Regions from separate parts of the Brevibacillus sp. NPDC058079 genome, predicted to be linked through region 1. Evidence: predicted binding sites of a transcription regulator. Region 1 holds the regulator's gene; each other region holds the start of a gene.
The links. Region 1 encodes LexA, which represses DNA repair genes until DNA is damaged. Its sites were predicted from a motif close to CGAACATATGTTCG; they were not measured.

Region 1 (7,462 bases):
GACTCGCTCTGGACAAGCCAACGGAAGAAGATGTTGTAATCTCGACCGACAAAGAGATCGATGTGATCGTGAAAAAGGATGAGCCTTTGCTGGATGGCATCGTCATTGATTACCTCTTCTTGCCGCAAGAAGGCTTTGTTATTACCAACCCTTCTAAAGGTAACACCGGCGACCACTAAGCATGATACAGATAAACCCTCTGCTTTTATACTGGCAGAGGGTTTTCTTTGATACGTAGATTCTTATTCGTCAGTAGCCATGATGTACAGCTCTGTCGGTAAATCTTTCAGCAATAGTGAAGAAACGTCTTCAACCTGCGTCATAACTAGGCGATGGACCGGACGAGTCATCCCGACATACAACAGTTTTGCGTCCCATTCATTATTTTGATAGGCGTCCACATCCAGTAAAATGACTACATCGAACTGCAAGCCTTTCGTTAAAAAAGCAGGCATGACGGTTACGCCACCCGGAAATTGGTTATCCTTGCTGCCTAATAGAGTCAGATCAGCTATCTTGTCTTGTAGGCCTTTATGTGCTTTTTTACTCGCTTGAATGGTTTTCGCTACGATCGCAATCGTTTTGAAGCCTTCCGATTGGTAGGCAGTCACACGCTGAGAAATGTCCTCCCACAGTTGTGCTCGCGAACGAGCCTTGACCATAATTGGTTTTTCACCATGTCGCAAAACCGGTTTTGCCAATACCGTCTCGGGCAATTCAATTTGCCGCAACACTTCATTGGCACAACGCATGATCTCAATTGTCGAACGATAGCTTTGCGACAACGTATAATAGGAAGGAAACAGCTGGGCAAAAATCCCCTTCGTCAACTCTTCCCACGCATGAATCCCCCGGTAGCTATGAATGCCTTGCGCAATATCTCCCACGATCGTGAGCGAGTTTCTCTTGGTTGCCAATGCAATGACGGCTATTTCTAACGCACTCAAGTCTTGTGCTTCATCCACGACCGTATGATCAAAATGCTCTGCCTTATTCATTCCTTCAACAATATGCTGCAAGTATAGCAATGGCGCGATATCTTCCGGCTCCAATCTCTCCTCTGCAAACAGCGCAGCACTTGACTGCGTCACATCACGCACAACTTCGTCTGAAATATCAGCAGGTACGAGCTTGCGCAGCAATTCCCCGTCAGCAATCAGCTCGCGATAAGCTGCGAAGATTTCCAGTCTTGGAAACGAAGTCAGATATGTATCCAGTATTTGCTCCAGCATTTTTTCGAATTTGTACAAGCCTTCTTTGTCCAAATCGACTTTTCGCTCTCGCAAATGGGCAAATAATTGCTTGTTCATTTCTTGTTTCAAATGCTTGCGAAGCGCTTCTACCCTGCGATGATACGGCATATTCGCGAATTGCTCCAGGAAGCATTGGCGAATAAAATCACCCGGAATTGTAAAGACTTGCTTCGTTTTGTTGTATAAAAAGCTGAGCTTCTTAAAAGGAATTCTTGTTTCGACGATATGCCGAATGTATTGCTCCAGCGCCTCCCGACAAGCGAGCGATCCTTTGAAACGAAGCCTGTTTCGCGTCATTTCTTGCTGGCGCTCATCTTGCCCCTCTTCGAAGAACAATTGAAGAGGTTTATCAGGACTCACGATTTTCCATCCTTTTGGCAGCAGTGGCTTCACAAGACGCGCTGCCCAGTCTACAAAAGTAGACTGTTGAACGTCATCCACGCCGAGTTCAGGTAAAACCTCGGATATATAGGTAAGAAACATCCGGTTAGGTGCAAACACCATGAACTTTTTGGACATCATGGAATCCTGATAGTTATAAATCAAATAGGATAGTCGGTGCAGCGCGATGGTCGTTTTTCCGCTCCCCGCTACTCCTTGCACAACAATGGGCCGTTCTTTTTCCGCCCGGATAATATCATTTTGCTCGGATTGAATCGTAGCGACGATATCTTTTAGCCTGCTATCGTTCGCCTGATTCAGATTGGCTGCCAAAAATTCATCGATGAAGCCCTCTTGCAAAAATTCGTCGGGATGCCCCATTTCGCGGTTAATCGTTTCTTTTACCGCTCCATCATAGATGCCGACGATCTTTTCGTCTTCGATCGCAAAATTACGCTTTAATCGAACTTCACCACGCACAATTTCGCGTCCCATCCGGTAAAACGCGTCTTTGCTCTCACCGGAATAATAAAGACTGGCGATAGGCGCGCGCCAATCCACGACGACAGAATCAAACGTATCGCTGCGTACAATTCCTCGTTTTCCTATGTATACCTGATCCAGCTCGTAGATCTCATCTTTCAAAAAATCCACTCTGCCGAAATACGGCTTCTCTCGACCTTGATCTTCGAGGTAGCGCAAATCCTTAGCCTTTTTATAGTTAACGACCTGTTTCACATAGTCATCTGTTGCCTCGCGAATTTCATTGCGAAGCTGCTCCATTTCTTCGTCGATCGCTGAAATTGTTTCATCCAGCTTTTTTTGTTCCAATTCATAATCACGATGCTGTGTACTCACATTCATTCCCCCTCACATGTATCGTGTCATTGAACGTATTAAGACCATTGCCTAGCCAACCATATTCCAACCCCACAAGAAAGTAGTCCGACTCCCAAACTGAGAAGAGCGTACAAAGTGCCACGCAACAGGTGACCTTCTCCCCAAAAAGAAACCACTTCCAAGGAGAAACTAGAGAACGTCGTAAATCCTCCCATGACCCCCGTTGCAAATAAAAGATAGAGTGTCGGAGATAAAATGCCACGTTCTTTCCCCAGCACGAACAAGATGCCGATGATCAAAGATCCACAAACATTGGCGATCCAAGTTCCCCACGGCCATCCCGGCTGATTCGCGAGCAAAGACAATAGGTAGCGCAAAAGTGAGCCAACTGCTCCTCCAACCGCCACAGCTATCCACGCCACCGCTTTCCCTCCCTGAATATCAAAGCGTTATGTATGTCACAGAAAAAGACACCCTAGCGTCAAGCGAGGATGTCTGTCGTATCAGTAATTGTTATCTTACTGTTTTGGCTTATTTTCTTCAAGGTCTTCCACATAACGGATGGAATCCAAATTTGCTCTCAATGAAAGCTTAACGGCGTCAATGTACTTTTGGCGCAATGCTTTTTGTTCGAGCTTTTCCTCTTCGGTCAAACCTTCTTCGCGAGATTTTTTGACCAATTCGTTAATGCGTTTAATTTCTGCGTCAGATACCACTGCTGGTTCCTCCCACTCTGTAGTAGTGCCGATTCATTATACCACATTCGAATGATCCCGCAAGACAGCCGAACACTTACGGAGTATCAGGAAGCATGAGAGTCTGACCTGGGTAAATCCTGTTGCTCTCTAAACCGTTCGCATCCTTAATCTCTATTATATAGTCGCGAACATCCATATACTGATCTGTATTGTATTGAACAGCTAACGACCATAGGCTATCTCCAGATTGTACGGTTACTTCTATTCCTTGTGGCTCCTCCATTGGCGAAGAAGCAAACACTAGTTCGGTCAATAAGTAAAAAAAGAGAGTAAATGTTATAAGAAACAAGAGAGCTTGTCCTCTCGTGATACCAAAACGAACTCGACGTTCTTCTTTTTTCTCGAAACGATTTCGTGCTGTCGATGAATTCATAATAATGGCCTCCTCGCAAACATACGTTCTGATCATTTGTAACCTCATGATAAATGAGAACATATGTTCATGTCAACAAAGAATCGAACTTATGTTTGTCGAACGCAAGCTCCCATGGTATAATATAGGAAAATATGTTCGAGAAATCAGGGGTGTCTTTCTATGTCAAAATTATCGAGTAGACAACAAGCCATCATCGAGTTCATACGAAAGGAAGTTCGTGATAAAGGATATCCGCCATCTGTACGTGAAATTGGTGAGGCTGTTGGACTAGCTTCCAGCTCAACAGTACATGGGCATTTGGCACGCTTAGAGAAAAAAGGCCTCATTCGTCGAGATCCTACCAAACCTCGTGCCATCGAATTGCTATCAGATGAAGATCGTTTTCAAGACAATTTCGAAGACTCTGTCGTCCGTGTTCCAGTAATCGGAAAAGTAACCGCTGGACAACCGATCACTGCCATTGAGGATGTGGAAGAGTACTTCCCGCTTCCAGACAATATCGTGACTTCTGACAAGGTCTATATGCTGCGCGTCTCCGGGAACAGTATGATTGATGCCGGGATTCTCGACGGAGATTACGTAATTGTTCGCCAACAGCACGTAGCGAACAATGGTGACATTGTCGTAGCCATGACAGAAGAAGACGAAGCGACCGTCAAAAGATTTTTCAAAGAAAAGAACCACTTTCGTCTCCAACCGGAAAATGCCACAATGGAACCGATCATTCTGGAGAATGTCACCATTCTCGGTAAAGTCATCGGTGTATATCGACTCATTCACTAGTTTCCACGTAAAAAAGGACAGCCTCGGCTGTCCTTTTCGTTTTCTATATGTTATCTGGCGACAAAAAACCAGATGATCATCGTAACTTGCAATATGACTTTTACGACCGCACTACCCAAAAATCCGATCAGTGAGCCTACGCCCGCTTTCACTGCTCGCTCCATCGACTGCTTCTGCACCATTAACTCTACCAGAACGACGAATACGAACGGCAAGATCAGCATACCAAACGGTGGGAAAACGAAGATCCCGAGGATAATTCCGACCGCAGCAGCAATGGACGACCACTTGGACCCTCCGTACCTTTTCACGAAGTACATGTTCGTCAGCAAGTCAGCACCATAAAGCAGAATGCTTAGAACGACCATTCCCCACCAAAAGGATGCGGGCAATCCCGCTCCCGGATCTGCAATGAAAAAGTGATAGAGCAAAAAGCCCGCCCACAGTAATATCGTATCAGGTAAAACAGGTAAAAAAATTCCTGCGATGCTTAGCAAGAACAATAACACAACCACTACCCACAAAAATATTTCCATCTACTACACTCCCTTCATCTAGGTATACGAGTGATTACCGATTTCGTTGCGTACTTATTCACTTTTGTCTAAACTATTTTAAAAGAAAGTAGACATGGAGGTAGTCTCTTGAGAAATTGGCATGATCTCTCTTATTTGGGCAGAGGAACGATGCGCCAAAAAGCGGCGTGGGAAGCGATTAAACAGACGCACATCATGGAAGTACTATCCGATTACCGTCCAGTGCTTGCCGGAACCATCCCTTTAGACATTGACGTCAAGCAAAGCGATCTAGACATTATTTGCGAGAGTCATGATCTGGAACAGTTTGAGCAGGCTGTGCGTACAGCATTTGGCTGCTTACCCGGATTTGAAGTGACACACCTAGATATAAAAAGTACTCCCACGTGCGTTATCTCGTTTTTCACAGCTGACTTTTGGTTTGAATTGTTTGCTCAACCGGTAGCTGTCGAAAAGCAAAATGCCTATCGTCATATGGACATCGAAGCACGTTTGCTAGACATAGGAGGCTTGGATGCATGCCAACATATTAGAGCTCTGAAGCAAAGCGGCATCAAAACAGAGCCTGCATTTGCTCGATACTTTCATATTCCGGGTGATGATCCATACGAGGCATTGTTGCATTTGGAGTCGTTAACCGAACAGGAATTACGACAAAAAGTTCAGCTCCTGCGAAAGGATTAATCTTCAAGCAAAGAGCCGATCTCTACTTCTTGAATACAGGAAGGATCATCATTTTTCGGACTGCCCACTTTGGCGGATACCAGATATACCATCATCTTGCTGGAATCGTAGGGGGTAAACAGCGACTGGAGCTGCAACCGATCATACTTCTCCCGATCAAGCCATAATTCCTCATCATCTTTCTTTAAGATGACAGGCATTCGCTCATTTTTATTAAATGTCAACAAAATCGTACTGAGTATTGATTTATTCGACATTTTCTATGGTGTAACACCTAAATTATGTCGCTAGTATACGTTTGAGATGCATATCTTGTTGCAAGGAAGTGATTATCATGGAAAATTCATATAATAACCCTACAGCTAATAACTCTGAGGATACTATGAAAGAAGCGATTGTTGTAGGTGAATCATATCACTTCTGGTTGGATGCAGAGGAAGATGTATATGATCAAAAGTACAGAAAATAAGAGTCGGTGTGTAGAGAAAGTCCCCTTTCGTCAAAAAGGGGACTTTTCCTCGGACATTAGATGGATACAGCTCGCTTGCGGAAAAATTTACTCCCCTGTTTCCGCAAATTTCTTTATACGGGCACCGATCTCGTCACGAACTCGTTGAAACTCAGGCCATTCTTTTCCCGCAGGATCGTCAAATCCCCAATGGACACGGTTTACATGAGTAGGAGTGGTTGGACAAACGGAATCGGCATGGCTGCATAGTGTCACGATCAGATCAGCCTTGTTTAAAATATCAGAGTCAATGACATCTGATGTTTGATCGGAAATGTCTATGCCAACTTCTTTCATCGCTCGAACGGCATTTGGATTCACACCATGGGCTTCAATCCCAGCAGAAAAAACATTCCAGGCGTTACCTAAGTATTTTTTTCCCCATGCTTCCGCCATTTGGCTTCGGCAAGAATTTCCTGTACATAAAAAGTAAATCGTTTTTTTGTTTTCCATGATGTACACACCTTTTCAGCGTAAATTAGGAAATGTGCTGCTAAAAATATTTGCGCTTGAACCATAAAGCTACATTAACCAATGCAATCATCACAGGTACTTCCACAAGAGGGCCGATGACGGCTGCAAAGGCGGCACCTGAATGAATCCCAAACACTCCGACTGCCACAGCGATAGCTAATTCAAAGTTATTACTACCTGCTGTGAAAGCAAGCGTCGTAGTAACGGGATAATTTGCGCCAATCTTTTTCCCCATATAGAAAGAGATAAAGAACATGAGGATGAAATAGATGAGAAGTGGAATGGCGATGCGAACAACATCAAGTGGAACGCTTACGATGTTTTCTCCTTGTGTTGAGAACATGACAATGATGGTAAAGAGTAAGGCAATCAGAGTCATGGGGCTAATTTTTGGGATGAACACTTTCTCATACCAATGTCTGCCTTTAACTTTTACAAAAGTAAAGCGCGTCAGCATCCCGGCAAGAAAAGGAATACCTAGATATATAAACACCGATTTTGCCACTTCCGCCATCGTAATACTAATGACTGCACCCTGAATACCAAGCCATTCCGGGATTACGGTGACAAAGACATAAGCATATACTGAAAAGAAAAGCATCTGAAACAAAGAATTGAAAGCCACAAGTCCGGCTGCATATTCTGCATCACCTTTTGCGAGGTCATTCCACACAATCACCATGGCGATACAACGTGCCAATCCAATCATGATCAGCCCTACCATATATTCTGGTTTATCTGGCAAGAAAATGATGGCTAATAAAAACATCAAAACCGGGCCTATAACCCAGTTCTGAATAAGGGATAGCAAAAGAACCTTAATGTCTTTAAATACGCGCCCCATTTCTTCATATCGAACTTTAGCTAAA
Region 2 (7,462 bases), on a different contig from region 1:
GTGTAGACGCGGATTTCCATCTGATGTACCTCCCTTAGTACAATTGCTGGCTTACGGGTGGTGAGGAGTCACCATTACAACAAAACGTATGCGCCCGGACCGATCAACGCCACACCAATAACAACTGCGATTAACGTCAGGTTGTATTCGAATCCGTTTTGTGTGACCCAATATCCATTTTGACCGTGTACCTTCAGAATGGCAACCAGCATTGTGAATGCAAGCAGAATAGAACTTGCCCAGATACCTACGCCTGCCGCAAACATCAGACCGCCTACGAGTTCAGCCAATCCAGCGACAAAGGCCATCGCTACGCCAGGTTTCACTCCGATGGACTCCAGCCAGCCACCTGTTCCTTTCAAACCATAACCGCCAAACCAGCCAAACAACTTCTGCGCACCATGACCTGCAAACGTCAAACCGATGACCAAACGAATCAATAACAATCCAGTATCCAACACTTTTCATCTCTCCTTAATTATTATTAATTAGTATATCTTTATTTTGAGATATTTGTCCAAAAAGGCTGGCGGGCCTTAGAAGGATTCCGCCAGTTTTGCTGCTTTTTCTACACCAGCTGCAACGATCTCAGCTGCTTTGTCTTGGAATTGGTTGTGACCTTCTACGATCACTTCCGTTACATTGCTGATGCCCCAGAAGCCGAGCACAGTGCGCATGTATTTGTTAGCCATTTCGATGTCAGCCATAGGGCCTTCGGAATAAACGCCACCACGTGCGCTCAACAGAGCAACTTTTTTGTCGCCCATCAGACCAACTGGACCTTCAGCAGTGTACTTAAATGTTTTGCCTGCTTGGGAGAGGTAGTCTACATACGTGTGCAGAACTGCTGGAACAGCGAAGTTCCACATAGGGAATGCGATAACCACTTTGTCAGCATCTGCAAATTGGTTCAGGTATTTGTTTACCAGGTCAGCACCTTTTTGCTCTTCAGCAGTCAGTTCGATGCCGTTTCCTGCTTTCCACATAGCAGTGAGCAAGTCATTGCCATAGTAAGGGAGGTTTGCTGCAAACAGATCCAATTCAGCGATTTCGTCGTTTGGATGTGTCTCTCTGTATGTTTTTGTGAAAGCTTCGTACAACTTTACACTTGTTGCCTGCTCAACTGGGCGATCGTTTGCTTTAATAAAAAGTACTTTACTCATGGAAATTTTATTCCCCTTCCGTTTAGTAAGTCACTAACTTTTAATGTGTAAATCTTGATTTTAAGATTATTACGTTTAAGATCTTTTGTCAACACTTTTTTAAAACGATTGTGGTGGAGAGAGAGGACTGCTCATCTAATAAGAAGCCTGAGCAGTGCGTCCCAACTTTTTTAGCAGCTCGATTGCTTGACGCTGTTCTTCTGGTGTGAGACCTTCCATCGCTTTCTCAATGGAGAGTTGATGAGGAGGGAAGATTTCGGATAAGAATTGATGCCCTTTATCTGTGAGTTCCGCATAAATGACGCGGCGGTCTGCCGAACAGGGCTTGCGAATGAGCAGTTGCTTCTTTTCGAGTTTGTCCACAACGTATGTGATGTTTCCGCTGGAGATCAAGATTTTTTCGCCAATTTGCTGCAATGGTTGAGGACCTTTATGAAATAATACCTCTAGTACCCCGAATTCGGTTGGATTAAGTCCATGTTGGCGAATGTGACGATTGGAGTGAGCGGTAACCCAGTTGTATGACCTCGATAAAACTACAAAAAGATCGAGGGGATCATTTCGCAGTGGTTTGTCAGACATATGGACCCTCCTATACATCGAAATTTCGATATCTTTAATTTAAGATAATCCTACATGATCATAATCAGATTTGTCAAATTGAGATAAAAAATAAAATAAAAAACACGCCTGTACAAACAATTGTCCCTATGATAAACTTTTGTTTGTAAACGAGCTGTGAAAGCGAAACAGAAGAAAGGAGGATGACCGTGGAAAAAGACATGCAGATCCTTCATCATATCCGGCAAAATCCTTTTATCACGCAACAGGAGCTGGCTGATCTGATTGGCATCTCACGTTCAGCGGTAGCTGGCTACATCGCACAGTTGACCAAACGCGGGGAAATCAAAGGTCGGGCTTATGTACTTCGTGATGAAGGAATGATTGCTTGTATCGGTGGAGCCAACCTGGACCGCAAAGCACGCGGAAAGCAACAGGTGCGTCTACAATCATCCAATCCCGTAACGATTATGGAATCGTGTGGAGGGGTGGCACGGAATATCGCGGAGAACCTCGGTCGTCTTGGCTGCAATACGTCACTCATTACCAGCATTGGTGAGGACAAAGAAGGCGAATGGCTCTTGCAGGAGACGAAAAAGCACGGGGTGCACATCAGCCAAGTGTGGCGACTGCCTACACAGCGGACGGGAACGTATACTGCGCTTCTCGATATTGATGGCGAGATGGTTGTTTCCTTGGCGAACATGGATATTTACGATGCTCTCACACCAGAGATGTTCGCGGAGAAATGGTCGCACATTGCAGCTGCCCACGTGGTTTTCATCGATACAAACATTCCGGCGGACTGCTTGGCCTACATCATCGAACGATGCCGGGAGGAAAACATCCTGCTCTTCGTTGACCCGGTCTCTTCCATTAAAGCAAAGAAGCTCCCACAGCAATTGGACGGAGTAGAAGCGATTTTGCCGAATCGCGAAGAAGCCGAGCTGATGGCTGGCATGAAGATCACGACGATCGAAGAATGCGCCGAGGCTTGCCGCAAGATCAGGGAACGAGGCGTCAAGCACGTCATCGTGACCTTGGGCGAAGAAGGCATTTACTATCAATCCGAGGACGTTGAGGAGCATATGTCTCCATATCCAACGGAAGTGGTAGATGTAACAGGTGCGGGAGATGCGTTCGCGTCGGGACTCTTGTATGGCATTGTAAACGGAGAGTCTTTCCAGAGAGCGTGCCGCCTTGGATTGGCAGCATCGGCTCTGACATTGCAAACAGAGCAGTCCGTATCTCCTCTATTAAAAGCAGAACAATTGGAACTGGCCGTAGAACAATTCGAAAAGGAGCGATAAGAGATGAAACAATATTTGACCTTTACTGAGGAAGTACGCCACGCACTGGAGAACAACCTGCCGGTAGTTGCTCTGGAGACGACGATTATTTCGCACGGTATGCCATATCCGCAAAACATTGAAATGGCAAAAGAAGTAGAGCAAATCATTCGCGACAACGGTGCTGTACCAGCTACGATCGGGATCATGGACGGCAAAATCAAAATCGGTTTGACTGACAGCGAGCTGGAAGAGTTTGCGACGAACAAAAATGTAGCAAAAGTAAGCCGTCGCGACTTCGCGTACATTTTGGCTAGCGGTAAAATCGGTGCGACTACAGTAGCAGCTACCATGATCGCAGCTGAGATGGCTGGCATCCACATGTTTGCAACTGGCGGTATCGGCGGGGTACACCGTGAAGGCGAAATCACTTGGGACGTATCTGCTGACCTGACTGAGCTGGCGCAAACAGATGTAGCTGTAGTATGCGCAGGCGCGAAATCGATCCTCGATATCGGCCGCACACTCGAATATTTGGAAACACAAGGTGTACCAGTTGTGGGCTACCGCACAGATGAATTCCCATCCTTCTTCGCTCGCGAAAGCGGATTTGGCGTAGACATGCGCATCGATACTCCGGAAGAAGTCGGTAAGATGATGAACACCAAATGGGATCTGGGACTCAAAGGCGGTATGATTATCGCGAACCCAGTACCAGAATCTGATGCACTGAACCACCAGGAAATCGAGGCTGTGATCCAGAAAGCACTCGCAGAAGCAAAAGAAAACAACATTGCAGGTAAACAGGTAACGCCATTCATGCTCGATAAAGTGAAAAAGCTGACAGAAGGCAAGAGCTTGGCAACGAACATCGCGCTGGTGAAACATAATGCTGAAGTAGCTGCGAAAATCGCGGCAGCTTATCAGAAAGAAGCGAATCAAGGTAAATAAGAGAGATTGAACAACAAAACAGTCAAAGAAAAACGAGCCTCTAGAATCGCTTCTAGGGCTCGTTTCGTTTATTTTACTCACTCCCACCAATGTTGCATTCCACGGATTCCAACGTCCCACAGCTTAGCGTTTCCAGAAACGATAATGGTAATTTCGTTTACCTCGTTAAAAGGCAACTCCCGCAAAGCCTCTGCCCCTTGATAAGATTGTTCGTTTAACTGAGATATTTCTTGTCCATCTACGGTGATTTTGGCTTCACCTTTCACGTCTCCATTGTCGGGAATACCGAAATAGAAATAAAGCCAGACATTTTCTTTGTTCCCAAGAATATAGCTGTATGTTTTGGTTGATTCACCTTCACTGCTATACACGTTCATTTTCGGCTCTATTCGCTCACCTGCTACGGTGAAGCTTGGGAGGTTCTCAGTCGTAGGTGTAGTTCCTGTCACTTCTTTCATAACAGTTAATGACTGAATAGGGCCTTCCCTTTTTTTGATGATTTCAGAAACCACCATGACTCCAATTATAAGGACAACAATAGATAGAGCCGAAGTCATGAGCTTTTTATAAGAAATGTTTGAAGAAAATCCAACTCGATAGGCAACATAACCAATCGCTGCCCCTATTGTATTGGATATCACATCATTGATATCAAAGCTACCAAGATATGTTAGGGCCTGAACAGTTTCTAGAACGAGAATCGCTAAGACAAACAAGGATATGAACTTCCCAAATCTTACACGATACAACAGGGGAAATAGTATTCCAAAAGGGATAAAAGCAGCAACGTTTCCGAAATCAACGATCCATGAATAATTTAGTTCTGGAAATTTAAGTGGCACTCCTTCTGGAGCAAGGATAAAGGTGTATCCATCTACACTAGTTGCACCGTCGAGCCTGTTAAACGCAAAGAACATAAAAAATAAAATTAAAATCGTATAGCATATGGTACCAGCTAAAATGACTTTCCGTGATTTCGTTTCCATAATTTCAATCTCCTTAAAGCTATTTGTATCTGAATGATTTTACTCTGAATGAATACGTAAGTGATTAGTTGTTAGTCACATCCTTCATTTAACACAAAAAAGTGGTTAGAAATTACGAAAAAGAACAGTAAACAAACTGATGCCGGTTCAGTACAGACGCCAGCTTACAGCCCATTTAGAAAAAAATTGAAAAAAGTGCTTGATATACCCTGAGGGGGTATTGTATAGTAAAGGTGTGATCAGGAAACAACGTAAGGGAAACGATACGATAAAATATACCCCTTGAGGGTATTTGGAGGGATTATAATGAGCGCCAAAACAGCAGAGGCAACAGTCGCAATCTCAGGGATGACTTGCGCAGCTTGTGCACTGCGCATCGAGAAGGGCTTGGGAAAAATGGAGGGAGTGGAGACCGCCAATGTCAATCTGGCTTTGGAAAAATCCACAGTGGTGTTCGATCCAACGAGAACGAATATCGACGACATCCGCTCCAAAATTGAATCGCTCGGCTATGGCGTCGTCACTGACAAGGTGGAGCTAAACATCTCGGGAATGACATGTGCGGCTTGCTCCACACGGATCGAAAAAGGCTTGAACAAAACAGCTGGGGTTTTGAAGGCAAACGTGAACCTGGCGATGGAAACAGCCACAGTCGAATACGATTCATCACAGGTAAGTGTGACGGACATTATTCAAAAGGTAGAGAAGCTAGGGTATCAGGCGACGCGCAAGGAAGATGGAAAAGAAGAAGAAAAAGTAGATCGTCGCCAGGAAGAAATCAATCGGCAGACCCGCAAGTTCTGGATTTCCGCGATTCTGTCGCTCCCGCTGCTCTGGTCGATGGTGAGCCACTTTTCCTTCACCTCGTTTATCTGGCTGCCTGAAATCTTGATGAATCCGTGGGTACAGCTCGCATTGGCAACACCGGTACAATTCATCATCGGAGCACAGTTTTACGTGGGAGCTTTCAAAGCCCTTCGCAACAAGAGTGCCAACATGGATGTGCTGGTTGCTCTCGGTACCTCAGCTGCTTATTTCTACAGTTTATGGGTCGCGATCAATTCCATCGGTGCTCATGGCGGCCACATGCTGGAGCTGTACTTTGAGACCAGTGCGGTACTGATCACGTTGATCGTCTTGGGTAAACTGTTTGAGATGAAAGCAAAAGGACGTTCTTCGGAAGCGATCCGCAAGCTGATGGGTTTGCAAGCAAAAACAGCAGTAGTCGTACGGGATGGCGTAGAAATGACCATTCCTGTAGAAGAAGTGAGACTGGGCGACGTCGTTCACGTGAAACCGGGCGACAAAGTACCTGTCGATGGCATCGTCATGGAAGGACAGTCCGCAGTTGATGAATCGATGCTGACTGGTGAAAGTATTCCGGTGGATAAAGCCGCAGGCGATACCGTTATCGGCGCCACCTTGAACAAAAACGGCTTCTTGAAGGTTCAAGCAACCAAAGTCGGAAAAGAAACGGCTCTGGCGCAAATCATTAAAGTAGTGGAAGAAGCACAAGGAACAAAAGCACCGATTCAGCGCGTAGCTGACAGCATCTCCGGGATTTTTGTCCCAATCGTAGTAGGGATTGCTATTCTTACCTTCTTGATCTGGTACTTCTTCGTTATACCTGGCAACTTCGGTGAGGCTTTGGAAAAAGCAATTGCTGTACTCGTAATCGCTTGCCCGTGCGCCCTCGGTTTGGCTACACCGACCTCGATCATGGCGGGCTCTGGACGCGCAGCTGAGTTGGGCATCCTGTTCAAAGGCGGGGAGCATCTGGAGACGGCTCACCACCTGGATACGATCGTCCTCGATAAAACAGGGACCGTAACCAAAGGCGAGCCAGAACTGACAGACGTCATCGCCATTGATATCGAAGAACAAGAGCTGCTCTCTTTGGTCGGTGCCGCTGAGAAAAATTCCGAGCACCCATTGGCTCAAGCCATCGTTCGCGGTATTGCGGATAAAGGAATCACCCTGACCGATACAGGATCTTTTGAAGCCATTCCTGGTTTCGGTATCCAGGCAACCGTCTCTGGCAAAGAAGTACTCGTCGGTACTCGTCGCTTGCTGGAAAAACATCAAATTTCGTACCAAGCAGTGTCTGATACCATGCTGGCACTGGAGCGCTCCGGTAAAACGGCGATGCTCGCAGTCGTCGAAGGCAAGCTCGCTGGCTTGATTGCCGTAGCGGATACGATCAAACCAACCTCCAAGCAAGCTGTTCAGCGCATGAAAGCAATGGGACTGACTGTAATCATGATGACCGGTGACAACCGTCAAACTGCCGAGGCCATTGCCCGTGAAGCAGGAATCGATCACGTCATCGCAGAAGTCCTGCCTGAAGGCAAAGCCGCAGAAGTGAAAAAACTGCAAGAACAAGGCAAAAAAGTAGCGATGGTCGGCGATGGTATCAACGATGCTCCTGCACTTGCTACCGCTGACGTCGGTATGGCAATCGGTACAGGTACAGATGTGGCTATGGAAGCAGCCGATATTACCTTGATGCGCG
Region 3 (7,462 bases), 200 kb from region 1:
CTGGCTGGCTTTTTTGTAGCATATAACACATTTCAGCGGAGGGCTTCTATGATCGATCAAGCTTTATAGGTAATATTTTCACCTATTACCATTATTTTCGCATAGCGTGAACGATGAGTTTTCAAGATAATAGAAAAGTAATCCAAGCTAGCTAGTATAATCCAACCTTGGGGATTCTATTCTACGCGTTCGACTAAATGATGCAGTCAAAGTCGGCGCAATTTTTTTATTCCATCTATAGGTAAATATACCTATTGTTGTTCGTTGTCAACAGAAACGAAGTCCTATAAGATAATATCATTCACGTATGACATATGCGTACTACCCCGTACGCCCCAACCACTTTTTGTTGGTTGGGATTTTTTTTGTTCTATTTTATATCCAGTTATCTCCTATCGCGTTTCGATGCGATTTTTTATATCCTTGTATATAGGACTCGAAACGTTCTTGGGGTCCGCGGTGACTCAAATTATGCAGAGGAGTCACCGCTTTTTTTTTTACATACTTCCTCCGAACCAGGTCAAGCTAGTAGCAGGTGATTTTGGTCAGGAGGTGTTTTGTGTGCGGGCAACTTTCGTGGTGTTGACACTAACTTTTGCTTTGACCGTAACGGGGTGTACGAAACAGTCTGGTACAGAGACCAAGCAAAAAACGGAATCGGAGCCGTTGTGCATGCCTGTTCCCGTCAGACATTATCAATGGGAAGAGCGAGCGAGATCGATTACAGCTAGCGTGAAGGGCATAGACAAAATAGTGGTTATGCAAATCGATAAAGAGCTCGATGTGGCTATTCAAGTGACGAATTTTAATCGGTTCAAGCTGGAATCGATTCAAAAAGAAGTCGGAAAGAAATTAAAAGAGGCCTTCCCAGATGCCGATATTCATGTGACAGCTGACAAGCGATTGATAAAAGATTTGCAAAGGCTAAGTGACGAACAGTGGCCAACTGATGTAAAAGCGGCATGCCAGAAGAAGAAATCCTTAAAAGAACTGGAAAAGAAAATGAAGGGATAGCCAGTTTCCCAAACCTCACATACTACATGGGTAGAGTGAGGTTTTTGCTGTCTATTTTGGTAGAACGATCAAAATGAAGTGATTATTTTGTGATTTCATGACAGAGAAGAACTCCCTGACTGGGAGTCTATATAGGCTAGTGGTGATCATGATCGTAATAATGCGCACGCTCTCGATCCCGATGGAGGTCGATGCCGCGTAATTCACCCTTTGCTTTTTCCACAAGAACTTGATAATCTCTTACCACTTCCGTCAAGGTCGTAACGGATTCTTTATAGTCGGGATCATTACAGATTCCATCTATCGCTCGATGGAGGTGATACATCTTATCTTCGGTTTTTCGGATAAATTCTACCCAATCCATTCCGTTCATAAAATACCTCCTTTCCGTCTTAGGCTTTACTCCCATGCTCGAAAGTATGCAAGGTGAAATTGCGGATAAATGATGCATATGCAATCTAATAATGAACTTTGGTCTTGTAACAATAATCTGTTCATGATAACATACCTCACATCAATAGCATCAAAGGACGAGACTTGAGGTGTACCAAATGAACGGGTTAGCCAAACTGAATCGATCGCTTGAGAAAATCATGCCCATACTAACGCCGAGTAGTGTTGCCATTGGCGTTATAGCCGGGACACATTTACAACCGTTTGCTTTTTTGACTCCTTGGGTGTTTGCCTTCATGACATTTGCCGGCAGTCTGGGTTCAGGATTTAAAGAATTTGCAAAGGTACTGACTAGACCGCTTCCTTTAATCGTCAACTTGTTGATTCTTCATGCACTTATGCCGCTTGTTGCTTGGTCAATGGCACGGTTATTTTATCCAGATGATATCCATGTCATCACGGGCTTTTTGTTGGCGGCCTTAATTCCCACAGGGATCACGAGCTTTTTGTGGTCATCGATTTATTTCGGGAACATCGCACTGACACTATCCATTATTTTGTTGGATACGATGCTCTCCCCATTGATTGTTCCGTTGGGGATGTCCTTGTTTTTAGGGGCAACAGTCGAGATGGATTTAGCTGAACTGATGAAGGGTTTGTTTTATATGATTGTGTTGCCGTCTCTTGTCGGTATGCTGCTCAATCATTTATCAAAAGGGAACGTCAAAAAAACGCTGGCACCAAAATTAGCGCCATTTTCTAAGATGGGAATGGGGGTTGTCGTCGCGATCAACAGCTCGATGGTCTCGTCTTATTTTCATATGATGGACGCTAAACTGGTGGGAATGGCGGTCCTCGTACTGGTTGTAGCCATTTTGGGTTATTTGATGGGGTGGGGGATAGCGCGGCTATTCGGATGGGAGCGTGATATTATTGTCACGTTAACCTTCAACAGTGGGATGCGAAACATTAGTGCAGGGGCAGTTATGGCGATCACGTACTTCCCTGCGCCTGTTGCACTTCCCGTTGTTCTCGGTATGCTTTTTCAGCAAATACTCGCTTCTACCTTCGGAAAGTTTTTGGAGCTGGTCGAGAAAAGACCGCAGCATCAACCACAGGAACTATCAAGATAAAAGCAAGAGCCGTTTTCCAAAACCAATGGGAAAACGGCTTTTTTCTTTCAGATTTTTACTAAAGATGCTGTTAATTTGGCGCTCTCCACCCAAAACAATTCCTTTGGTCCATTTGACAATGCGAACGTCCGATTCCGCCTCAAGACTTGGCAGAACAAATGGGGAGACTTTTCATACGGTTCAAATGAAGAAATTGAAAAAAAGAGTTGCGAACTTATGTTCGCAATCACTATAATGTAATTACAATTTCTCACACATGATGAGTATCTGGATATCAAATGTTCGTAATTAGGCGGGTGGAAAAGAGTGGTGAACGGCAATTTTGAAGTAACGAACGAAGAAAGAGAGGCATTTATGTACATGCTGCGAGATTCAGCAAGAGAGAATTATCCCTTGAATGTGAGCTGGTGTGTGTCCTTTGAGGGGGAGCGGGGGAATACGTGTAGCATGTGGGGTGTGGTCAAATGGGTAGACCCAAAGGCGAGACGTGTTCAATTAGCAAACCAAACGGGTAGTCAATGGATCGAGATGGAGAAAATTATCAATGTACATGCATAGGAGTGTGTATAGAAACCTTACGCGAAAGTCGACTCGTCGTAAGGCTTCTTTACTTTTTTGCACAAAGCAGGAAGTTTATATGTCATAAAACCTAACGTGAAAATGCAGAAGATTCGAAAGTTTGATTGACGTTTGGTTTTGTTGTGTTAGGATATATTACATAGCGTGCATTCTCTCCACTTCCTATTTTGACCCAATTGTTGGGTCCTTTTTTTTGCCTATTTTCCATTCTTCGGATATGGCTTCCCATCCGTTTGAAATAACTTGCTCACCATTCCATAAAGACGACCTGACATGTTAGGAAAAACGAAGGAGTATTCATTCGCTCCTTGATTCAGCAAGACGATCGGAGCTTCCACGATGTAGGGGATTTTCATTAGATCGAGCATCTTCTTATATTCCTCTACCTTGGAATGGTCGACCGTATAATAAAATGATTTGGAAAAATTCATGCGAGCACGCTCCTTTCCCATATTGTAGCATATCCATAGTCTGCCGTATAAATGAACATAATAAATATTATGTAAACAAATTTGTGCCCTCTCTCCATATGAAGAGAGAAGATTCACAAAAACTTCTACCTATGATAGAATAAAAGACCAAAATTTTACCAATAGGAGAAAAATGATGATAATCAGCCAACAACTACTTTCTGTGAACGGGTTATCCTACACGATTCGCTCTGCAATGGAAACAGATGCACAACAGTTGTCGGAACTGCGACTGCAAATCGATGGAGAGACTGAAAATTTGGACAGAGAAAGAGGAGAGGCTTTCATCGATGTGCAAGGATTCGAACACATCATCCATACGGATGCAGAAAGTCCAAGAAACTTGTTTTTAGTTGCTGTTGTACAGGATCGGATTGTCGGGTTTTCCAGATGTGCAGGTGTTTACTTAAACAGATTTGCGCACAAAGTAGAGTTTGGTGTATGCGTCTTGCAAGAGTTCTGGGGTTATGGCATTGGGAAGAATCTCTTGCAAGAATCGGTTGCTTGGGCAGACGCCAACCACATCACCAAAATGACGTTGAATGTAATGGAAACGAATGAGAAGGCAATTGAGCTGTACAAACGGTTTGGCTTTGAAATCGAAGGGGTACTCAAAAACGACAAAGTTCTTTCTGATGGCAATTACTACAACACCGTTATTATGGGAAGATTCAAAATGACAGGAGAGTAGCATGACGAGAAAACGAGCGAGAGAATATGGCGTGCTTATCGGGAGAGGTATCCCGAGTACGTAAAATGCGATTACGGATGTAAAAGGAGTGCGGGTCGGCCAGAAAAACAGAACCGTACATGCATTGCCACTGGATCGTTTCGTAGAAATCATATCTCGATAAATGAAAAAACTCCGCAAGCGTCAGCGGAGTTTTGTTGTCTGATCATCTGTTAAACAGTTGTTTAACTGCTGAAGAAGCTACGGCTGGAGCGCTTTCTTTTATAATGAGAGCTGCCGTAATGGGAATGCCCGTACCGATTGCTAGAGCTGTATTTTCTCCGATGCTTGTAATCGCTGCTGCTGTATTTCCGGTGCTTATGCGAAGATGAGTGATTACCGAGTAAATTTTTTAAAAGCTTTTTGAGCATATCAATCACTCCTAGTTAGGTTGGAAGTCTATTCCGTATAAGTATATACGAATATGTTAGAAAATCGTTTCATTATTTTTCTACGTTTTCGTGAAAGGCTGGACCGATCAGATCAATCCGGTTCGTCCATATTCCCCCTGTAAAGCTTGCTGGGACTCGTTTTAAATCAGTCACAACATCAAAGCCTTGCGACACATCGCCACTGCCTGCAACCAGGATCACGCGGGTGTCTTCTGCTTCCATTCTTGCCATGAACCGATTCGGCCAACCCCAGAGCCATGGGGCAATCTGATCAGGAATATGCAATTGGGTTTGCGCACAGGCTTCCGGTACATATCCGGACCAACCTGTTGCGATGTACGGGATCAGGCAGCTTTTCATAGTCGCCATAGACATCACACGCAGCTTGGGCACTTGCTCTTTCAATGTCTCGATTGGCTTGTCACCGCCATAAACAGAGAGCTGTGCCAGTCGTTTTGCAGGTAATTTTGCCAAAACATCCGCCAGCGCTTTCCCCTCGAGTGGGTCATTGCTTTTGATATGGATAAGCAGCGAGCGATCAGGGAATGTTTGTAGCACATCATCGAGAGAGGGCATCATGCCAATCCCTTTTCCACGGAAGGGGAAGGTTTTCCCTTCGTCCGCTGTATAATGGTAGCCAATGTCGAGCTGTTGTAATTCGGCCAAGGTATAATCTCTCGTGACTCCGGTACCATTTGTCCGACAGTCGAGCGTCCAGTCATGAAACACGGCGAATCGATTGTCTTTCGTCCATTGTACATCGAGCTCGACAACGTCCGCGCCTGCATCAAAAGCCGCCTGCATGGACGGAATCGTATTTTCCAGGTACGGATGCTCCGGTGGATAAATCCGTTCCGCCGTACACGTTTCATTGGTGATGTTCTCCATATGAAAGGTTTGTGCCATCCCGCGATGAGCAAGTAAAAAAGGCTCGCCTTCTGGCTCTTTTGCAAGATAAGAGCTGTTACCCAAAAACAGGAAAGCGATGAAAAGAAGGGGAATCCAGATGCGTTTTCGCTGGAACCATTTCTTTCGTGGTTGATCTCGTTGTTTTGACATGATGGGATACCGCCCCTTCCTTCAAATACTCTGTTCATTGTAGCAAAACGCAAGAGAGGAAGGTACATCCTTTGGGAGTAGTGCTAGGGGCTTGGCATCATTCGAAAAGACTGGCACAATAGACGGAAGATAAGATGTATCCCATGAAGAGCAAGGGGAGGTTCCATGAAAATAGCTTTACACCAAATCGCTTATCAGATCGGTATGCACCCAATCGAGATGGCGAAGCTTGTCTACGAGGGTGAAATAACGGGAGAGGTACCTGAACACAATCCGCAAGCGAAGGATGCCTGGGTGGATTTGCACTCTCTGCGTAACTTCATTCAATGGCGATATGATCAGGGGCGAATGGATCAGATGTTCTATGATAAAGCTATGCGTCACCTGAACAAAGCAATGCCAAAAAAATAATCGAATTCGGAGGAGAAACATGCGAGACTCTATCATTTACTGCATGGTACCAAAAACATACTGGGAAAAGTGGATGGACAAGGATCACTACTTACCGCGCGATTACGAGCAGGAAGGCTTCATTCACGCGACGAAAGGGGACGAGCTGCTTGAAAAGGTAGCAAACCGCGTCTACGCACAGTTTGACGAGGAGTTGTATGTACTCGTTATCGATGAAACGAAGACGACTTCGGAAGTCAAATACGAGGCTGCGAAGGATGGATTGTTGTATCCGCACATCTATGGACCGTTGAATAAAGATGCGATTGTGGATAGGAAGCAAATGAATCGGATAGACGGCCAGTGGCGTCTGGGAATGTCTATCCGTTAATCTCTACCAGTTAAACCATTTGAGTAGCGCAAGCACTTCTTGACGCTTGGCCTCAGGTAGCTTGTCGAGTCTGCGCAAGAGAAGATCGATTCGCATGCGCTGTTCCACTTTGGATTCAGGTACCTTTTGCCCCTTCACCCATTGTCGTTTCAGGCGGACGGGATCTATATCAGATATGATCCGAAGCAGCTTTCTTTCCAACAAATCTAAGGAAGCCATAGTTGAAACCCTCTTTTTCGTTTAATCCGTTTCTTCTATTATAACACGGGTACATAAAGAAACCATGATTGGCGCACAATGGTAAAGGTGTTGAATATAACCCTTTGTAGGAGGCGTATCGATTATGGCGAAGCCGGATGACCGTTCTGACAACGCAGAAAAGCTTCAACAGATGATTTCCAATACGGAAGAGAACATTCGTGAGTCCGAGGATTACCTGACGGCTCATGCTGGGGAGATTTCTGCTGAGGAAAAAGCAACCCTCGAAGCAAAGAATCAGCGTCGTGAAGAAAGCATCGAGGGATATCGCGCGGAAATCAAGGATGAATCTTCGCAGGCTTAACCTTGCTACCGAACGTCTGGCGCCAACTACGCGTCAGGCGTTTTTTTCATTCTATCGGGCAAAAGTGCAACAAAACATGATTTGTTTTGCGAAACATGGTAATCTGTAATGGTACAAATTGAAAAAGAGGAGAAAGACTTATGAAGCGACCAGAAGATACACGCGTCGTTGTCGGCATGTCCGGCGGGGTCGACTCCTCCGTGACGGCTTACCTGCTTAAGCAACAGGGATATGACGTCATCGGCATCTTCATGAAAAACTGGGATGATACCGATGAATTCGGCCACTGCACGGCGGAAGAAGACTTCCAGGATGTCCGGCGCGTCTGTGAACAGATCGGCATTCCATA
Region 4 (7,462 bases), on a different contig from region 1:
TCAACTCCACTCGGCGCTACGAACCCTCGTGCGATTGCTACTGCCTTCACAGCTTGATTAAGCGCCCCAGCGCCAATGGCTTGGATCTCAGCCGCGCCTCGTTCACGAAGAACTCCGGCAAGGGCACCAGCTACGGAATTGGGGTTAGACTTTGCTGAAACTTTTAATACTTCCATCCTTTTTGAACCTCCCGTCTGATAGGAATCCTGTCATCATTAGAATGATATTCGCATAACCCCTAAAAATTCCTGCTAACTTGCTTGAAAGATTCAAAAAATTCTAATCTTATTCCCATTATTCCATAAACGGATGGTCAGAGTCAATTCTGATTCGCTCCATTTTTTTCGCATGCCCTGTCGTTTTATCTAGAGTAATCAGCACCGCATTCAACTGCGCAGGATCTGGCGCTACCTCAAAGCGAACAGGGAGCTGTGTCAAAAATTTCTTAATAACAGCTTCTCGCTCCATCCCCAAAATGCCATTACTCGGGCCACACATTCCTACATCACACAAGAATCCGGTTCCTTGAGGCAATATACGTTCATCAGCGGTTTGCACATGGGTATGTGTCCCCACGACCGCCGTAACCTTCCCATCGAGATACCATGACATTGCTTGCTTTTCCGATGTAGCTTCCGCATGAAAGTCTACAAAAATGAGCTTCGTACGCTTCCGGGCTTGCTCTACTAGCTTATCAGCCATTTGGAACGGACAGTCGAGCGGTGGCAAGAACGTACGCCCCATCAAATTAATGACGGCTAGTTCCCCTTCATGTTGTTTGATATATGTAATCCCTTTTCCAGGAGCCCCTTCTGGGAAGTTCGCGGGTCTGATCATCCGCGGTTCATCATCAATAAAATCGAAAATTTCCCTTTGGTCCCACGTATGATTCCCGAGCGTAATCGCTTGAACGCCCCACGCGAAAAGCTCCTTGGTAATTTTCTCTGTGATCCCGCGACCATGCGCAGCGTTCTCTCCATTCGCTACGATAAAGGTAGGGTTGTATTTTCGTTTCAGTAACGGCAGATATGTTTTCACGATCTCTCTGCCAGGCGAGCCCATAATATCTCCAATGAATAACAACTTCATTACCAAATCACCTCATTGCTAGTATACACAATTCCTCTGCTCATTAGAAAACTTGACATCGTCAACCATTTGGTGTGCTACAAAAAAAGTAAAGTGGCACGCAGCCACTTTACTTTGCATACTCAACTGCCCGTGTTTCACGGATAACCGTCACTTTAATATGACCTGGGTAGTCAAGTTCATTTTCAATTCGTTTCGTGATATCCCGTGCCAGACGGGTAGCTTCCGCATCGTCAATCTTATCAGGTTGAACCATCACGCGAATTTCGCGTCCTGCTTGAATCGCATAAGACTTTTCTACGCCATCGAACGACTCAGAGATTTCTTCCAGTTTCTCCAAACGTCTGATATATGTTTCCAATGTCTCACGGCGTGCACCTGGGCGTGCGGCAGACAGAGCGTCAGCTGCTCCCACGAGCATAGCAATGACGGAAGTTGGTTCGGTATCACCGTGATGAGACGCAATACTGTTCACTACTACGTGATGCTCATTGTACTTCTTAGCCAGTTCTACACCGATTTCAACGTGTGAACCTTCTACTTCATGGTCAATCGCTTTTCCGATATCATGCAGCAAACCTGCACGTTTGGCCAGCTTCACATCTTCTTTTAGTTCTGCCGCCATTAAACCGGCGAGATGTGCCACTTCCATAGAGTGCTTCAGTACGTTTTGACCGTAGCTTGTACGATAACGCAAGCGTCCAAGAATCTTGATCAGATCTGGATGCAAGCCGTGAACGCCTGTTTCGAACGTTGCTTGCTCACCGTATTCACGGATTCGCTCGTCTACTTCGCGACGCGCTTTTTCCACCATTTCCTCGATGCGAGCTGGGTGAATGCGACCGTCTGCGACCAGTTTATCCAGTGCTGTCTTGGCGATTTCCCGACGAATCGGGTCGAAGCCAGACAGGATGACTGCTTCTGGCGTATCGTCAATAATCAGATCGATACCAGTCAACGTCTCCAGGGCACGAATGTTACGTCCTTCGCGTCCGATAATACGTCCCTTCATCTCATCATTTGGCAGCGTAACCACAGAAACGGTTGTTTCTGCTACGTGGTCTGCTGCACAACGTTGAATGGAGGTCGTAATGATCTCACGAGCACGCTTGTCCGCTTCTTCCTTAGCCTGAGTCTCAATCTCCTTGATCATCACAGCCATTTCGTGACGGACGGTATTCTCCACATCAGTGAGAATGATCGTCTTCGCCTCATCCTGCGTCAAGCCGGAGATTCGTTCTAGCTCTGATACTTGCTCTTTATATAAGTGCTCTACCTTGCTTTGCAGTTCTGCGATGGCACGGTCACGCTCAGACAATTCTTCTTCTTTGCGCTCTAACTGTTCCATCTTGCGGTCCAACGATTCTTCTTTTTGTAGAATTCGTCGTTCCTGACGCTGGATCTCATTGCGTCTCTCACGCAATTCGGTTTCCGCTTCGGATCGAAGCTTGAAGACTTCATCCTTTGCCTCCAGCACCTTCTCCTTCTTAACGGCTTCGGCGTCCCGCTTGGCTTCCTCCACGATCTGTCGTGCAGCTTCTTCTGCACTGGAGATCTTCGCTTCCGCAATCGATTTACGAGTGAAGTAGCCAGCACCCAAGCCAATCAGCAGGGCAACGAGCACAATGACAACAGTAATTATAGGATCCATAGGCTTTTTCGTTTCACCTCCTTATTGTAAGACATCTCCCCGCTTTCCAAGCATTTGTTTTTCATGGAGTGCTCTCACATTTGAACATTCGGCTAAAAAACAAGACCGATTTTACTCGGTCCGCTGAATCCGTACTGTTATCGCACGGTTTTTCAGTTGTTCCATAGGCAACGAGTGAGCAAATCGCAAAAAGATATGATACACCAAGTAAATACAAACCTATTTTATTATTTGTGAACAAGAATTGTCAAGATCATGCAAATAGAGTTGCGTCTAACTATCGCTTCTCTGACGCAATTCTTCACGCATTTGTTGAATGATAGCATGAGAGAATCCCTTGCGCATCAGCATAGACAGCAGCTTGCGTTCTTCATCTGGGTTCGGTGCGCCTTCTATGCGTCTCGCCTTCTTCTCTATCAATGCACGGGCAGCATCTAGTTCAGCCTGCCTAGACACGCCACGGACTGCGTCCTCTACAATCGCTCTGTCCACTCCACGCTGGGTAAGCTCCATACGCAGCATATACGGGCTCCTCGGCTTCAAACGCAATCGTTCGTCTACCCATTGCTTCGCAAATGCTTCATCATCGATGTAGCCGTGATCCTTGCAGCGCTGGCATATCTCTTCGGCAATCTGGGTAGAAAACCCCTTCTCTACCAAATAAGAATGCAGCTGACTACTTGTCCGTGGTCGTATGCCGAGGTATCGCAAAGCACCTAAATACGCTTTATGCTTTTCTTCTGCTATCAGGACTTCTCGGCAAAAATCTTCATCTAATTCTGTTCCCTTAAATAGGTTGTACTTTACCAGTATGTCTTCGTGTACGGTAATGGCATACTCGCCTTCTACATCGATATGGTAGCGTTGCTTTTGTTTGATATCTCGATGAACGGCAGTGATCAGGCCGCTCTTCATGATGATTCACTCCTTCGCAAAGCTAAAATAACAGCCTGTCTCATCGACAGGCTGCTCTTCTACTCTTCATTACTCCAGATCAAATGTAGGCTCTTCATCTTGCTCTGGGTCATTTACTGCTTCACCTTCTGGAACAGAACCAGGGTTTAGGCTGAAGTATTCGCGCACTTTTGTTTCAATCTGCGATGCAATGTGCGGATTTTCCTTCAGGAAAACCTTCGAATTTTCTCTACCTTGGCCGAGTCGCTCTTCGTTGAAGGAATACCAAGCACCACTCTTTTGCACGACATCAATCTCAGAACCGATGTCGAGAATGCTACCTTCTCTGGAAATACCTTCACCGTACATGATGTCCACTTCTGCAACCTTAAATGGTGGAGCCACTTTATTTTTGACAACTTTGATCTTTGTCTTGCTACCCAAAATGTCGTTGCCGACTTTGATAGATTCCGCTTTACGAACATCCAAACGAACACTCGCGTAGAACTTCAAAGCGCGTCCACCTGGAGTTGTTTCCGGGTTACCAAACATAACTCCCACTTTTTCACGAAGCTGGTTGATGAAGATCGCAATCGTTTTGGACTTGTTGATGGCACCAGACAGCTTACGAAGTGCTTGGGACATCAAGCGTGCTTGCAAACCTACGTGGGAATCTCCCATCTCGCCTTCGATCTCTGCTTTTGGCACGAGTGCCGCAACGGAGTCGACTACGATAATGTCTACCGCACCAGAACGCACCAGTGCTTCCGCGATCTCCAAAGCTTGCTCACCAGTGTCTGGTTGGGACAACAGCAATTCATCGATGTTCACACCCAGCTTAGCAGCGTAAACCGGATCCAAGGCATGCTCAGCATCGATAAAAGCTGCTTGTCCACCCTGTCTTTGCACTTCTGCGATGGCATGAAGCGCTACTGTTGTTTTACCAGAAGACTCTGGTCCGTAAATCTCAACAATCCGTCCGCGTGGGAACCCACCCACACCAAGTGCGATATCTAGAGCAAGTGCACCGCTAGAAGCCGTAGAAATCTGGATGTTAGATACTTCCCCCAACTTCATAATGGAACCTTTTCCGAATTGCTTTTCTATTTGACGCAATGCACTCTCCAAAGCTGCGCGACGATCTGACAAATGGTACACACCCTTTCAATTTTCGCATCTCTTTTGCTTGTCTTCATCATACCTCGAGACAGAAGTGTTTGCCAAGTATTTTTTACGAACAAATATTCGCATCGCATAAAAGCAGCCATTTCCTGGTTGTTCCCAGCGAAATGGCTGCTTCTCATTTCTATCGAATTAGGAACGCTTCGCTCCGCGAGGCTTTGCAGGCTCCAGATTGATTCGTTTTCCGTTGATACGGGTTTGACGCAGTGACTCATATACGAATGCCGCTACTTCTTCTGGAACCTCAACGAAAGTGAAGTTCTCGAAAATGTCGATGCGACCTACTGATTTTCCTGGGATACCAACAGATTCAGAGATCTCACGAACCAGATCCTGTGGCTTCATGTTCGCATTGCGACCTACGTTCAGGAAGAAACGAACCATGCCTTTTGCTGCACCCGTCTCACCAAAGTTGTACGCTTCTACTTCCTGCCCTTGTCCCGCTTCGGTATGGAATGCGAGGTGCAAGGCAGCAGCTGCTACTTTTTCAGCAGGGTATTGACCTACGAGAGCATCCGCTACTTTTTGATACATATCCGCGATTGCATCGCTTTCCAAAAGGCTAGTCAACTGTTCACGCAATTGTTCTTGTTTGCGCTCAGCCACTTCCTCCAAGGAAGGAACATTGCGAGAGAGCACTTGTGCTTTTGTCTGCTTTTGGATAAACATCATTTGTCTTACTTCACGAGGCGTAACCAACGTCATCGCAATTCCTTTGCGACCTGCGCGACCAGTACGGCCAATACGGTGTACGTAGCTCTCAGAGTCTTGTGGAATATCGTAGTTGATTACGTGGGAGACGTTTCCTACGTCAATACCGCGTGCTGCTACATCTGTCGCGATCAGAAATTCAATCGAGCCCTCACGGAACGAATTCATGACCTTGTCACGTTGTGCCTGTGACAAGTCACCATGCAAGCCGTCTGCAAGGTATCCGCGGGATTGCAGCACTTCGGACAACTCATCTACACCGCGCTTGGTGCGGCAGAAAATGATTCCCAACTCAACATCCTCACTGTCCAAGATGCGGCAAAGGCTCTCCACTTTATTGCGGTCAAACACTTTGTAGTATACCTGTTCGATCAATGGCGCCGTTACTTCCTCACGGCTCACCGCGATCGTTTGCGGCTGTTTCATGTAACGGGTAGCCAAACGCTTGATTTCTGGCGGCATCGTCGCAGAGAACAGCAAGGTTTGACGCTCTTCTGGCATATGCGTGATGATCGTCTCGATATCTTCGATGAAGCCCATGTCCAGCATTTCATCCGCTTCATCCAAAACGAGTGTATGTACGTGATCCAGCTTCAATGTTTTACGGCGCAAGTGGTCCATAACACGGCCAGGAGTACCTACAACGATTTGTACACCTTGACGCAGTGCACGAATTTGATGTCCGATCGATTGTCCGCCATAGATTGGCAGCGTACGAACTTTATTGTATTTGGAGATGCGCAGGAGCTCTCCCGCAACCTGAATAGCCAGCTCACGAGTTGGGGTCAGCACGATCGCTTGTACACGATTGGCAGGCGTAATCTTTTCTACAAGTGGAATCCCGAATGCAGCAGTCTTACCAGTACCTGTCTGTGCTTGACCAATCAGGTCTCCGCCATCCAGAACTTTTGGAATGCAAGCTGCCTGAATCGGTGATGGCTCCTCGAAGCCCATATCGTGAATCGCTTGCAGAATAGATTTATGTAAAGGAAAATCGGAAAAAATCGTCATGAAAAAATCACCTTTCTTTTTGCATTTGCAGCGCATAAAACAACGCGTATTTAGCGGCACGTCCAACGATTGCATGCCTTCTTCCGGCAAGGCGCAACTCTTTTACAACTGTGGGCATTCCTTCTGCTGCGATCCCTACGTAGACAAGGCCAACAGGCTTACCCTCGGAAGGATCTGGTCCAGCCACTCCCGTAATAGAAATACCATAAGTAGCTCCCAGCTTTTCTCGTACATGTTCAGCCAGCAATTGAGCTGTTTTCTCACTGACTGCCCCATCTGTTTGCAAAATGGAATGAGGTACTTCGAGCAGCTGATTTTTCACTTCATTGGTGTAGCAGACTACCCCGCCACGAAACACTTGCGAGCTTCCCGGTACAGAGGTAATCAACGAGGCAATTGCTCCTCCTGTGCAGCTTTCTGCACAAGCGATCGTCTCATTTCTCTTTTTTAGCTCAGAAACCAGCACATCATGCAGCGACGAGTTCTCGCCCATTCCGTACATATACTGGCCAACACGGCTGAGTATTTCTTTTTCTACAGGCAAGATTAGGGCTTCTCCTTCTTCGACTGTAGCAGCTCTTGCCGTAATCCGCAGCGTTACTTCGAATTCTTTGGCGTATGGCGCGATCGTTGGATTTTCCTGCTTTTCGATCAGATCGAGCAATTTTTCCTCCAAAGCGGATTCGCCTATTCCGTAGAACCGGAGTACATGAGAATGGAACACTTGTTTTTCGGGAAGCAAATCGGTCAAGTAAGGCATCACGTAATTCTCCACCATTGGATACAGCTCGCTTGGTGGTCCAGGCAACAGCACGAACGTACTACTGTCATGACGGATCGCCATCCCCGGCGCCATCCCGAAATCGTTGGAGAATACATGGCTGCCAGAAAGCACCAGCGCCTGCTTACGATTGTTCTCCGTCA

Region 2: a site for LexA is predicted at 1,878-1,891, ahead of ACFVS2_RS28870 (carbohydrate kinase). Genes of this name have one in related genera too.
Region 3: a site for LexA is predicted at 2,750-2,763, ahead of ACFVS2_RS05490 (YolD-like family protein). Genes of this name have one in related genera too.
Region 4: a site for LexA is predicted at 4,869-4,882, ahead of recA (recombinase RecA). Genes of this name have one in related genera too.

Annotation. Positions count from the first base shown of each region.
Region 1 covers NZ_JBHVSO010000001.1:1,401,471-1,408,932, forward strand. The annotation lists gene ACFVS2_RS06295 (HesB/IscA family protein) at 1-179, shown strand, start outside; gene ACFVS2_RS06300 (HelD family protein) at 243-2,492, opposite strand; gene crcB (fluoride efflux transporter CrcB) at 2,531-2,896, opposite strand; gene ACFVS2_RS06310 (DUF896 domain-containing protein) at 2,993-3,190, opposite strand; gene yneA (cell division suppressor protein YneA) at 3,267-3,605, opposite strand; gene lexA (transcriptional repressor LexA) at 3,768-4,391, shown strand; gene ACFVS2_RS06325 (DUF456 domain-containing protein) at 4,442-4,927, opposite strand; gene ACFVS2_RS06330 (DUF4269 domain-containing protein) at 5,036-5,611, shown strand; gene ACFVS2_RS06335 (SOS response-associated peptidase family protein) at 5,608-5,868, opposite strand; gene ACFVS2_RS06340 (hypothetical protein) at 5,946-6,080, shown strand; gene arsC (arsenate reductase (thioredoxin)) at 6,168-6,572, opposite strand; gene arsB (ACR3 family arsenite efflux transporter) at 6,613-7,462, opposite strand, start outside.
Region 2 covers NZ_JBHVSO010000013.1:117,611-125,072, reverse strand. The annotation lists gene ACFVS2_RS28890 (pirin family protein) at 1-20, opposite strand, end outside; gene ACFVS2_RS28885 (DoxX family protein) at 75-461, opposite strand; gene ACFVS2_RS28880 (FMN-dependent NADH-azoreductase) at 537-1,163, opposite strand; gene ACFVS2_RS28875 (MarR family winged helix-turn-helix transcriptional regulator) at 1,299-1,745, opposite strand; gene ACFVS2_RS28870 (carbohydrate kinase) at 1,934-3,034, shown strand; gene ACFVS2_RS28865 (pseudouridine-5'-phosphate glycosidase) at 3,038-3,964, shown strand; gene ACFVS2_RS28860 (VanZ family protein) at 4,042-4,950, opposite strand; gene ACFVS2_RS28855 (heavy metal translocating P-type ATPase) at 5,257-7,462, shown strand, end outside.
Region 3 covers NZ_JBHVSO010000001.1:1,200,851-1,208,312, reverse strand. The annotation lists gene ACFVS2_RS05505 (YhcN/YlaJ family sporulation lipoprotein) at 562-1,014, shown strand; gene ACFVS2_RS05500 (hypothetical protein) at 1,151-1,387, opposite strand; gene ACFVS2_RS05495 (bile acid:sodium symporter family protein) at 1,566-2,540, shown strand; gene ACFVS2_RS05490 (YolD-like family protein) at 2,850-3,098, shown strand; gene ACFVS2_RS05485 (hypothetical protein) at 3,317-3,550, opposite strand; gene ACFVS2_RS05480 (GNAT family N-acetyltransferase) at 3,726-4,280, shown strand; gene ACFVS2_RS05475 (hypothetical protein) at 4,505-4,690, opposite strand; gene ACFVS2_RS05470 (glycerophosphodiester phosphodiesterase family protein) at 4,763-5,770, opposite strand; gene ACFVS2_RS05465 (hypothetical protein) at 5,936-6,181, shown strand; gene ACFVS2_RS05460 (DUF952 domain-containing protein) at 6,201-6,551, shown strand; gene ACFVS2_RS05455 (hypothetical protein) at 6,555-6,770, opposite strand; gene tlp (small acid-soluble spore protein Tlp) at 6,895-7,113, shown strand; gene mnmA (tRNA 2-thiouridine(34) synthase MnmA) at 7,254-7,462, shown strand, end outside.
Region 4 covers NZ_JBHVSO010000002.1:50,061-57,522, forward strand. The annotation lists gene spoVS (stage V sporulation protein SpoVS) at 1-176, opposite strand, end outside; gene ACFVS2_RS06775 (TIGR00282 family metallophosphoesterase) at 295-1,089, opposite strand; gene rny (ribonuclease Y) at 1,199-2,740, opposite strand; gene ACFVS2_RS06785 (RecX family transcriptional regulator) at 3,014-3,655, opposite strand; gene recA (recombinase RecA) at 3,725-4,783, opposite strand; gene ACFVS2_RS06795 (DEAD/DEAH box helicase) at 4,949-6,538, opposite strand; gene ACFVS2_RS06800 (competence/damage-inducible protein A) at 6,546-7,462, opposite strand, start outside.